DNA from 4 places in the Streptomyces sp. MMS24-W38 genome. Region 2 is predicted to be linked to each of the others. Evidence: riboswitches for the same ligand, from Rfam matches in the RefSeq annotation. Region 2 holds a riboswitch; each other region holds the start of a gene.
The links. A riboswitch is a leader RNA that binds a small molecule or an ion and turns the genes downstream of it on or off. The one in region 2 is predicted to bind cyclic di-AMP.
Positions count from the first base shown of each region.

Region 1 (2,190 bases), 2.8 Mb from region 2:
GTCGCCGACGCCCTCGGTGAAGCTGTCCCCCACCGCCACGTACGACCCGATCACTGATGTGCTGTCACTCTTCGAATCGTCTGCCACGAGGGGACATGATTCCCTTTCGAATGTGACCTACGCGACCGTAGGAAGGGGTTGACGCGCGGTGAGATAAGCCACTCCCGAAGCATCGCCCCATTCCGGAATAGCCCCGTCGGCAAGAACGTTGAGGGGCGAAGCACGCCGAAGGCCGGACCCCGGGATCGGGGTCCGGCCTTCGGCGTGCTTCAGGCGGGTCTCGCGGGGGTCAGGCGATGGAGACGCCCTTCGAGCCGAGGTAGGCGACCGGGTCCACGTCCGAGCCGTAGTTCGGCGTGGTGCGGATCTCGAAGTGCAGGTGCGGGCCGGTCGAGTTGCCGGTGGACCCCGAGAGGCCGACCTGCTGGCCGCCGCTCACGGCCTGGCCGGCCGAGACGGACAGCGAGGACAGGTGGGCGTACTGGGCGTAGTGGCCGTCCGCGAGCTTGATGACGACCTGGTTGCCGTACGCACCGGCCCAGCCCGCGGAGACGACGGTGCCCGGGCCGACGGCCTTCAGGGAGGTGCCGGTCGGAATGGCGAAGTCGACACCGGTGTGGTAGCCGCTGGACCACATGCTGCCGGCCACCTTGTAGGCGGTGCCGAGGCCGCCACCGGGCACCGGCGAGCTGTAACCGGGGGTGTTCGCGGCCTGGTTGGCGGTCGTGGCGCCGGAGGAGGCCTTCGGCGCGGAGGACGGAACGGGCGAAGAGGGCAGCCCCAGGGAGCCGGAAGGACCAGAAGAGGGCGACTTCTTCGGAGTGCTCGTCGCGGCCTTGCCGTCGACCGAGAGCTTCAGGCCGGGGTGGATGAGCGACGGGTCGTCACCCACGGCCTCCCGGTTGTCGGCGTAGAGCTGCTTCCAGCCGCCGTCGACGTTCTCGGACTCGGCGATCTTCGCCAGGTAGTCGCCACCCTTCACGACGTACGTGCGGGCGTCGCCGTTCTTGCCGCTGTCGACCTTCTCGTCGTCAGCCTTCTTGTCGGCGACGGAGAACGTCTGGACGGCCTTTTCCGGGGCCGCCTGCGCAGGGGCGGCGCTCGCGCCGGTGGCACCGAGAAGCGGCAGGGCGAGCGCGGCGCCACCAGTGCCGGCGACGGCGATGGCGCGGGTGAAACGCAGAGCGCGGGGACGGCGGTGCTTACCCTTTGCGGGCATGACGAATTCCTCTCCGGCGCCTACGAGGTGAGCTGTCGGGTTCGGACTGGAGCTGCCCGGCCGCGTCGAGACGCGACTTAACCCCGAGCCTGTTCCGGAGACCGGAACAGGCAGTGGTACCTGTGGGTCCCCCGCTCCTGCCGTACACGGGTCAGTGTGTGCGGGCTCCGGGCGGCGGCAGGATTAGGCGTCCGTCCGGATCGATGGCGAACGTAGGCGACCACGACGCAAAGGGACAAGCGCGATGTTTCGAATGAAGGCCCTTTTCCGTGATCCATTTACCTGAATTCCGTCACCCGGAGTCGTCCCGGATTTTTCGCGCGCCTGAATTCCCTTGCGAAACACCGGAATTACGTGAGCATGACGACAACACATCGTCACCGGTATGACGATGCTCACCACGCCCTCCCCATATCTCTCTTTATTTGGGCACATTGCATCCAAACGCCCTAAACGGACAAAATGCATTCAATTACCCGATCGGGGGCGATCTGCTCCGGCTGCACGGCGGGCTCGGAACGCCCGTGTCGGCTGATCCGTGGACAACTCATTGCCCCTGACAGGCATGTCGTATCGTCGAGTGACACCCGCCGGCGCCTCCCCGTCGGCGGCGAGAGGGAGGGGCCCCCGTGACGCAGCACATCCCGTCGACCGAACCCGAGCTGACCGGAGTGCGGAACTTCCGCGACGTGGGCGGACTGCCGACCGTGGACGGCCGCCGGGTACGGCACGGCGTGCTGTTCCGCAGCGGTCACCTCGCCCACGCCACCGCCTCGGACACCGACTTCCTGTCCTCCCTGGGACTGCACACCGTCTTCGACTTCCGCAACGCGGCCGACCAGAAGCTGGACGGCCACGACATCGAACTGCCCGGCGTACGCAATGTGAACCTGCCGCTGAGCGACCCGGCCGACGGCGCCCAGTTCTGGAGGATGGTCCGCGACGGCGACCTGGAGCAGCTGCGCTCGATC
Region 1 is NZ_JCBCPP010000001.1:6,234,116-6,236,305, reverse strand. Features, by position in the region: gene AC6F7H_RS27350 (SGNH/GDSL hydrolase family protein) at 1-54, opposite strand, end outside; gene AC6F7H_RS27345 (LysM peptidoglycan-binding domain-containing M23 family metallopeptidase) at 290-1,219, opposite strand; cyclic di-AMP (ydaO/yuaA leader) riboswitch at 1,222-1,386, opposite strand; gene AC6F7H_RS27340 (tyrosine-protein phosphatase) at 1,849-2,190, shown strand, end outside.
Region 1: it holds a riboswitch for cyclic di-AMP, as region 2 does, so the genes downstream of both, AC6F7H_RS27345 (LysM peptidoglycan-binding domain-containing M23 family metallopeptidase) here and AC6F7H_RS14370 (M23 family metallopeptidase) in region 2, are expected to answer to the same signal.

Region 2 (2,190 bases):
TGATCCTGGACGCGGGGGTACGGCGGGTGGTCACCGCCTGGCGGGAGCCGGACACCTTCGTGACGGACGCCGACGGCAGCGGAGTGCTGACCGCCGGGGGCGCCCGGGTCGTCGTGCTGCCCGAGCACGAGAAGGCCGCCACGGCGCCGAACGGCCATCTGATCGGCCGGTGACGCGACGGCGGCGACGGCGACGAAAAGGAGTGTGCGGAGTGTCCCCCGCATGCCGTATGCTGGTGACACAACGACGCGGGGTGGAGCAGCTCGGTAGCTCGCTGGGCTCATAACCCAGAGGTCGCAGGTTCAAATCCTGTCCCCGCTACTGAAGGCCGAGGGCCGGAATCCGAAAGGGTTCCGGCCCTCGGTCGTTCTTGGCTTCCGTCCCGCCGTCCCGGCTTGTCGTCCCACCCTCCGCACCGTTGTGACGCCGGGTGATCGGGTCGCCGCGCTGCGCATAACAACTGATAAACCGTCAGTTTCAGTGTGACGCGCGAGGCAGAGCCAACTCGCCCGTTTTTGCCCGATCATGGCGCTTAAGTCCGTGCGGAAATCGTTAACGATCAAGAGGAACGGCTTGGAATCCGACCCCTACCTCTATTAACGTTCGATAACGCAGCGCGGTCGTCCCAGCCGTCACACGAGTCGGCTCCGTGCGCACGCGCCGAATCCCGCAAGGGAACCGGGGAACCAACATCTTGGGGTGAATCGCGTGGATGCCTCCGTGGAGACACGGAGGGTATACGCGCGTAGGAGACCTTCCTGCTCCGAACCCGTCAGCTAACCCGGTAGGCGAGAAGGAAGGAAAGGAGTACGCCCACGTGGCGTCGAACCGGCCTGCTCCCGAGGCCCCCTTCATGCCGGACCAGTACGACGGCGACACCTTCGTCTACGGCGACGTCCGCCCCGACGAGGGCCCCTTCCAGGAGTGGAACCCCACCGAGGAGTCCGTCCGCCCCGTGCGCGGTCGGCACCGCGTCGGCAAGCAGCGCGGCGGAGGCCTCGCCCGCAGCTCCACGGTCCTGGGCGTCGGTGTCATAGCCGCCGTCGCCGGTGGCGGCATGGCCAGCGCCCAGACCGGCAAGCCGCCGGTCTCGATCTCGATGCCGGACCTTCCCTCTGTCGGTTCCCTCATCTCCGACGAGGAAACCCCCGAGGGCTCCGCCACCGCGCTCAGCGACATCGGTGTGGTCGCCGACGAGGCCACCGAGCAGGGCGCCTCCGACGCCGGCGAGGCGCTGCACGCCCGGATCATGGCCCAGGTCGAGCAGCAGCAGAGCCAGGCCGAGGACAAGGCCGCCGCCGAGGCCGCCGCCGCCGCGGAGAAGGAGGCCAAGGAGAAGGCCGCCGCCGCGAAGAAGGAGGCGGAGGAGAAGGCCGCCGAGGCGAAGCGGAAGGCGGAGGAGGAGGCCAAGAAGAAGGCCGAGGCCGAGCGCCTCGCCGAGCTGGCCCGGCAGTACGCGCTGCCCACCTCCTCGTACACCGTCTCCTCGACCTTCGGTCAGGCCGGCGCCTACTGGTCCTCCGGCCAGCACACCGGCCTGGACTTCGCCGCCCCCACGGGCACGCTGATCAAGGCGGTCCACACCGGCACGATCACCTCCGCCGGCTGGGACGGCTCCTACGGCTACAAGACCGTGCTGACGCTCGACGACGGCACCGAGATCTGGTACGCCCACCAGTCCTCCATCAGCGTCAGCGTCGGCCAGCAGGTCAACACCGGCGACGTGATCGGCCGCGTCGGCTCCACCGGCAACTCCACCGGCGCCCACCTCCACCTGGAGGTCCACACCGCCGGCTCCGCCTCGGGCATCGACCCGATGGCCTGGCTCCAGTCGAAGGGCCTCACCGTCTGAGACGACCACAGCCCCGGCAGTCCTGACGACGACCCCCCGACGTCAGGGCTGCCGGTCAGGCGTTTCAGGGGTGGTACGGGTACGCGTACGGGTTCGGCCGGTACGCGGAATGCCCGAGGTACGCGGGGTGCGGGGCATACGCGAGGCTCGTCGCGCCGTGCACGCCGTGCACGCCGTGCACGCCGTACACCGGCCAGGGCGGCACGGGCGGCGCGGTGGCGCGGGCCGCGTGCTCCAGGGCCGGGCGGGCCGCGTCGCGGCGGCGCCACAGTTCCCGCAGCAGCTCCCCCTCCCGTGCGGCGAAGCCCGTGCCCACGCGGCCGCGGCGTGCCCGGTGC
Region 2 is NZ_JCBCPP010000001.1:3,408,726-3,410,915, forward strand. Features, by position in the region: gene AC6F7H_RS14360 (dihydrofolate reductase family protein) at 1-173, shown strand, start outside; tRNA gene AC6F7H_RS14365 (tRNA-Met) at 248-321, shown strand; cyclic di-AMP (ydaO/yuaA leader) riboswitch at 649-806, shown strand; gene AC6F7H_RS14370 (M23 family metallopeptidase) at 818-1,852, shown strand; gene AC6F7H_RS14375 (PrsW family intramembrane metalloprotease) at 1,917-2,190, opposite strand, start outside.

Region 3 (2,190 bases), 3.3 Mb from region 2:
GCAGGCACGGTCGGACATCGAGCGGGACACAGTCCTCGACGCCCGGGCGGCGGTGGACTACGGCCTCGCGGACCGGATCGTGACCCGCCGCGAGGGCCTCCAGACCACTCCCGGCACGAGGTGAGCCGTCGATGCTGCCTCCCGAGTTGCCTCCGCTGCCCTCACTGACCCGCGCCGAGGCCGAGCTGATCGACCGTTACCTCGAGGCCGTCGACCTGCTCGGCCGGATCAACCCGGCCCGCGACGGCGACACCTACCAGGGGCTGCGCGCCGCGCAGGCACTGGTCGGCAAGGCCGTCGCCCTGCGCGACGCGCTGGCCCTGATGCACAGGCGCGGCGAGACCGAACTGCACACCGCCACCCTGGCCCGCGCGTTGCGGGTGCTGGACGGCGAGCGCCGCACGGCCCGCGTCATCCTGCCGCCGGGCTCCGGCAGTTGACGCTCCTACCGGTCCGGGCGGGGCGTGCGCCGGTGTCATGTCCGCACCTGAGTCGAAACGGACCAAAAGACGTACCCCCAAGCGGCGTAGATCCACGGCTTCTTTTCGGGCCGCCAAGGTTGCGCACCGCACGCGTTCCTTTTCGGAATCAAGCATTCCGACGCTGGTCCGGGGCTCCTCGGCGCTCTGGACGGCAGCCCGAACGCAGCACTGTCCACCCGAACGGATGAGTGGTGAGTAACAACACAAACCCCCGGCTCCGGTGGGATTTCGGGCCAACCATTGCCAAGATCGCTCACTGACGACAAGCCCCCGCCGCCGCGGCGGGGCGATCCGGGCGGACGCCGAGTCCTGCCGCTGCCCGGATGACCGGTCGACAGGAGTGGATCGGCAGGAGTGGAGGACCCGAGCACGACGGGTCGCCGGAGCGGGGGTTCCCGTTCCGAGCAGCCCTTGGGGTGAAGCCGCACGTGTGCGGCCGGGCAACTTCGCCAGCCCGAATCCGACAGGTCATCCTTCACAGGCGGCTGACGAAGGGTTGCGCATGACCGCGCTCAATCGTGTCCCGTCTCTCATGGCCCGGGCCGGCACGGCCTCGGCCCTCACCCTCGCCGCCGTGGGCGGCTCACTCGTGGTTCCCGGTGCCGCCTCGGAGGCGGCGGCCGCGAGTACGTCCGCCAAGGCTCTCCAGGTCGCGGCCTCCAAGAAGGGTTCGCCCTACCGGTGGGGCGCCACCGGACCGTCCCGCTTCGACTGCTCCGGCCTGACCCTCTACTCGTTCAAGAAGGCGGGCAAGCAACTGCCGCGCACCGCAGCCCAGCAGTACAACAAGACACGCCAGGTCTCGGCCTCCAACCGCAAGGCGGGCGACCTGGTGTTCTTCCACTCGGGCCAAAACATCTACCACGTCGGCATCTACGCGGGTCAGAACAAGATCTGGCACGCCCCGAAGACCGGGGACGTGGTACGCCTGCAGAAGATCTGGACCCGCAGCGTCTGGTACGGCCGGGTCAGCTGATCCGCGGGGGCGGCGGCATTCCCCCTGTCGCCGCCCCCGCCACTTTGTCGGGGAGTCACCGACGCGACCGGGGCCGCGCTGTTCCGTCGTGGCCCCTACGGCTCCTGCCGTCCCACCGCCGTGACCGGCTCGGCCGGGACGGCCCACGGGAGCACGACGAAGACGGTCTTGCCGCCCTCCCTGGTGGGGCGGACCCTCATCCTGCCGCCGCGTTCCGCGGTCAGCCAGCGGATGATGACCAGCCCCCGGCCGTTGTCCTGCTGGACCGCGGCGGGGAGCCGCTTGGGGAGCCTCGGATGACTGTCGGTGACTCCGATGCGCAACCGCTCGTCGTGGTCGAGGGCGATGTCCACCGTGAACGTGGGTGACTGTCCGAGGGTGTGCTGCACGGCGTTGGTGGCCAGTTCGGACACGATCAGCCGCACGGTGTCGGACACTTCCGTGTCCGCCGGCATGCCCCACTCCGCCAGCGTGTCCACCACATGGGCGCGCGCGGCGGAGACCGAGGCTGGATCGCTCGGCAGAGTGATGGATGCTTCCAAATGGTCTGCCATGGCGACGTCGTCCCTTTCCCACGGGTCCACGGTCCGGCACGGAGCGGCTGATTCGAGTACGGTCCCGCACTGATGCTTCGTCGCCAGAGTGCCATCACCGCAGGGTGTGGGCGACGATACGGCTGAGATATGCATATATCTGTCGCTCAAATCGGTGAACTCTGCAACAAGAGACCGT
Region 3 is NZ_JCBCPP010000001.1:6,755,219-6,757,408, reverse strand. Features, by position in the region: gene AC6F7H_RS29710 (ATP-dependent Clp protease proteolytic subunit) at 1-124, shown strand, start outside; gene AC6F7H_RS29705 (hypothetical protein) at 132-440, shown strand; cyclic di-AMP (ydaO/yuaA leader) riboswitch at 851-981, shown strand; gene AC6F7H_RS29700 (C40 family peptidase) at 985-1,458, shown strand; gene AC6F7H_RS29695 (ATP-binding protein) at 1,554-2,012, opposite strand.
Region 3: it holds a riboswitch for cyclic di-AMP, as region 2 does, so the genes downstream of both, AC6F7H_RS29700 (C40 family peptidase) here and AC6F7H_RS14370 (M23 family metallopeptidase) in region 2, are expected to answer to the same signal.

Region 4 (2,190 bases), 2.1 Mb from region 2:
GCCAGAGGCGCCTCGGGTCAGAAGCACCTCGGGTCAGAGGTTCACGCCGTGCGCGCGGAGGTAGGCGACCGGGTCGATGTCGGAGCCGTACTCGGCGCTCGTACGGGCCTCGAAGTGCAGATGCGCGCCGGTGACGTTGCCGGTGGCGCCGGAGACGCCGATCCGCTGCCCCGGGGTGACCTGCTGTCCCGCCGAGACGGCGACGGACAACAGGTGGCCGTACTGGGTGTAGGTGCCGTCGTGCATCTTGATGACGACCTGGTTGCCGTAGGCGCCGCCCCAGCCGGCCTCCACGACGGTGCCCGCGCCGACCGAGAGCACGGGGGTGCCGCTCGCGGCGTGGAAGTCGACACCGGTGTGGCTGCCTGAAGACCAGACGGCGCCGCCGGACAGGTAACCGGTCGAGACGTAGGAACCCGCGATCGGGGACACGAAGGTGTTGAGGCGCTTGCGCTCGGCCTCCCGCGCGGCACGCTCCTCGGCTTCGCGGGCCTCCTCGGCCTCCTCTGCCGCCCTCTCCCGTGCGGCCTCCTCCGCGGCCTCGCGCGCGGCGGCCCGGGCCGCTTCCCGCGCGGCCTCGTGCTGGGCGGCCGCCTGGGCGTCGACCCGGGCGGCGACTTCCTCGCCCATGGCGATGACGGGGGTCAGGCCGGTCTGCTGCGCGGCGGGACCGGCGGCGGACGCCGGGGCCGCGAGGGAGCCGACCACGCCGGTGGTGGTGAGGGCCGCGACGCCCGCCGCCCTGGCGGTGCCGCGGTGCATGCGGCCGGGACGACGGTGCTTCCCGGTGGCGCGTGTGAACGCCATGCAGTGGGTGGTCCTTTCCTTCCCTCTCGCCTACCGGGTTAGCTGAAGGGTTCGGAGCAGGAAGGTCTCCTACGGGCCCCTCGCGACAGGCGCGGGCGTCCGATTCACCCCAGGGACTGCACGGCTGGGTCCCCGGCTCCCCTGGCTCGCGCCGTGCGGGGACTCGGCGATGGCTGTCCGGTGCCGCGGGTGCGGCGCACTGCCCGACGAACAGCCCGGATGACGCTAAGCGGGGCGTCTTCCCATCCCCAAACGGATCCCGCCTTCTGTAGCGCATCCCACAGGGCAGACAGGACCTCTCCACCCCAATTCGGGCATAGGCGGGCCCTGGTGACTTTCGTGCCACCAGGGCCCGCACGCGCGTGCGCTCCGCTTGCGCGCGCCGGCTACTCGGCGGGCACGACCGTGACCTCGCCGATGCCGAGCGCCTCGACGGGCGCCTTGATCTGCGCCGCGTCGCCGACCAGCACGGTCACGAGGCGGTCCACCGGGAAGGCGTTCACCACGGCCGCGGTGGCCTCCACGGTGCCGGTGGTGGCGAGTCGGCGGTACAGCTCGGCCTGGTAGTCGTCGGCCAGGTGCTGCTCCACCTGGTCGGCCAGGGTGCCGGCGACGGCCGAGGCGGTCTCGTACTTGAGCGGCGCGACCCCCACCAGGTTCTGCACGGCGACGTCACGCTCGGCGTCCGTGAGGCCCTCCGCGGCGAGCGTGCGCAGCACCGTCCACAGGTCCTCGAGCGCGGGTCCGGTGTTCGGGGTGTCGACGGAGCCGCTGATGGCGAGCATGGCCGCGCCCGTGGCCCCTCCGGAGGAAGAAGGGGGCGCGGACCTCAGGACCTGGCCGAACGACCGTACGCCGTAGGTGTAGCCCTTCTCCTCGCGCAGGACGCGGTCCAGGCGGGAGGTGAGGGTGCCGCCGAGGCAGTAGGTGCCGAGCACCTGCGCGGGCCACACGCGGTCGTGCCGGTCCGCTCCGACCCGGCCGATCAGCAGCTGCGTCTGCACGGCGCCGGGGCGGTCCACGATCACGACCCGGCCGGTGTCGTCGGCGACGATCGGCGGAACGGGCCGCGGCTCGGCGGCCGATCCGGTCCAGGAGCCGAGGGTGTCACCGAGCAGCTCGTCCAGGTCGATGCCGGTGAGGTCACCGACGACCACCGCGGTGGCGGTCGCGGGACGGACGTGCTTCTCGTGGAAGGCGCGCACGGCCGACGAGTCGATGCCGGCCACCGTCTCCTCGGTGCCCTGCCGCGGGCGGGACATCCGCGAAGTCGCCGGGAACAGCTCCTTGGAGAGTTCCTTGGCGGCACGACGGGAGGGGTTGGCCAGCTCGTGCGGGATCTCGTCGAGACGGTTGCGGACGAGGCGTTCGACCTCGCTGTCG
Region 4 is NZ_JCBCPP010000001.1:1,271,180-1,273,369, forward strand. Features, by position in the region: gene AC6F7H_RS04515 (M23 family metallopeptidase) at 34-807, opposite strand; cyclic di-AMP (ydaO/yuaA leader) riboswitch at 820-986, opposite strand; gene AC6F7H_RS04520 (M16 family metallopeptidase) at 1,194-2,190, opposite strand, start outside.
Region 4: it holds a riboswitch for cyclic di-AMP, as region 2 does, so the genes downstream of both, AC6F7H_RS04515 (M23 family metallopeptidase) here and AC6F7H_RS14370 (M23 family metallopeptidase) in region 2, are expected to answer to the same signal.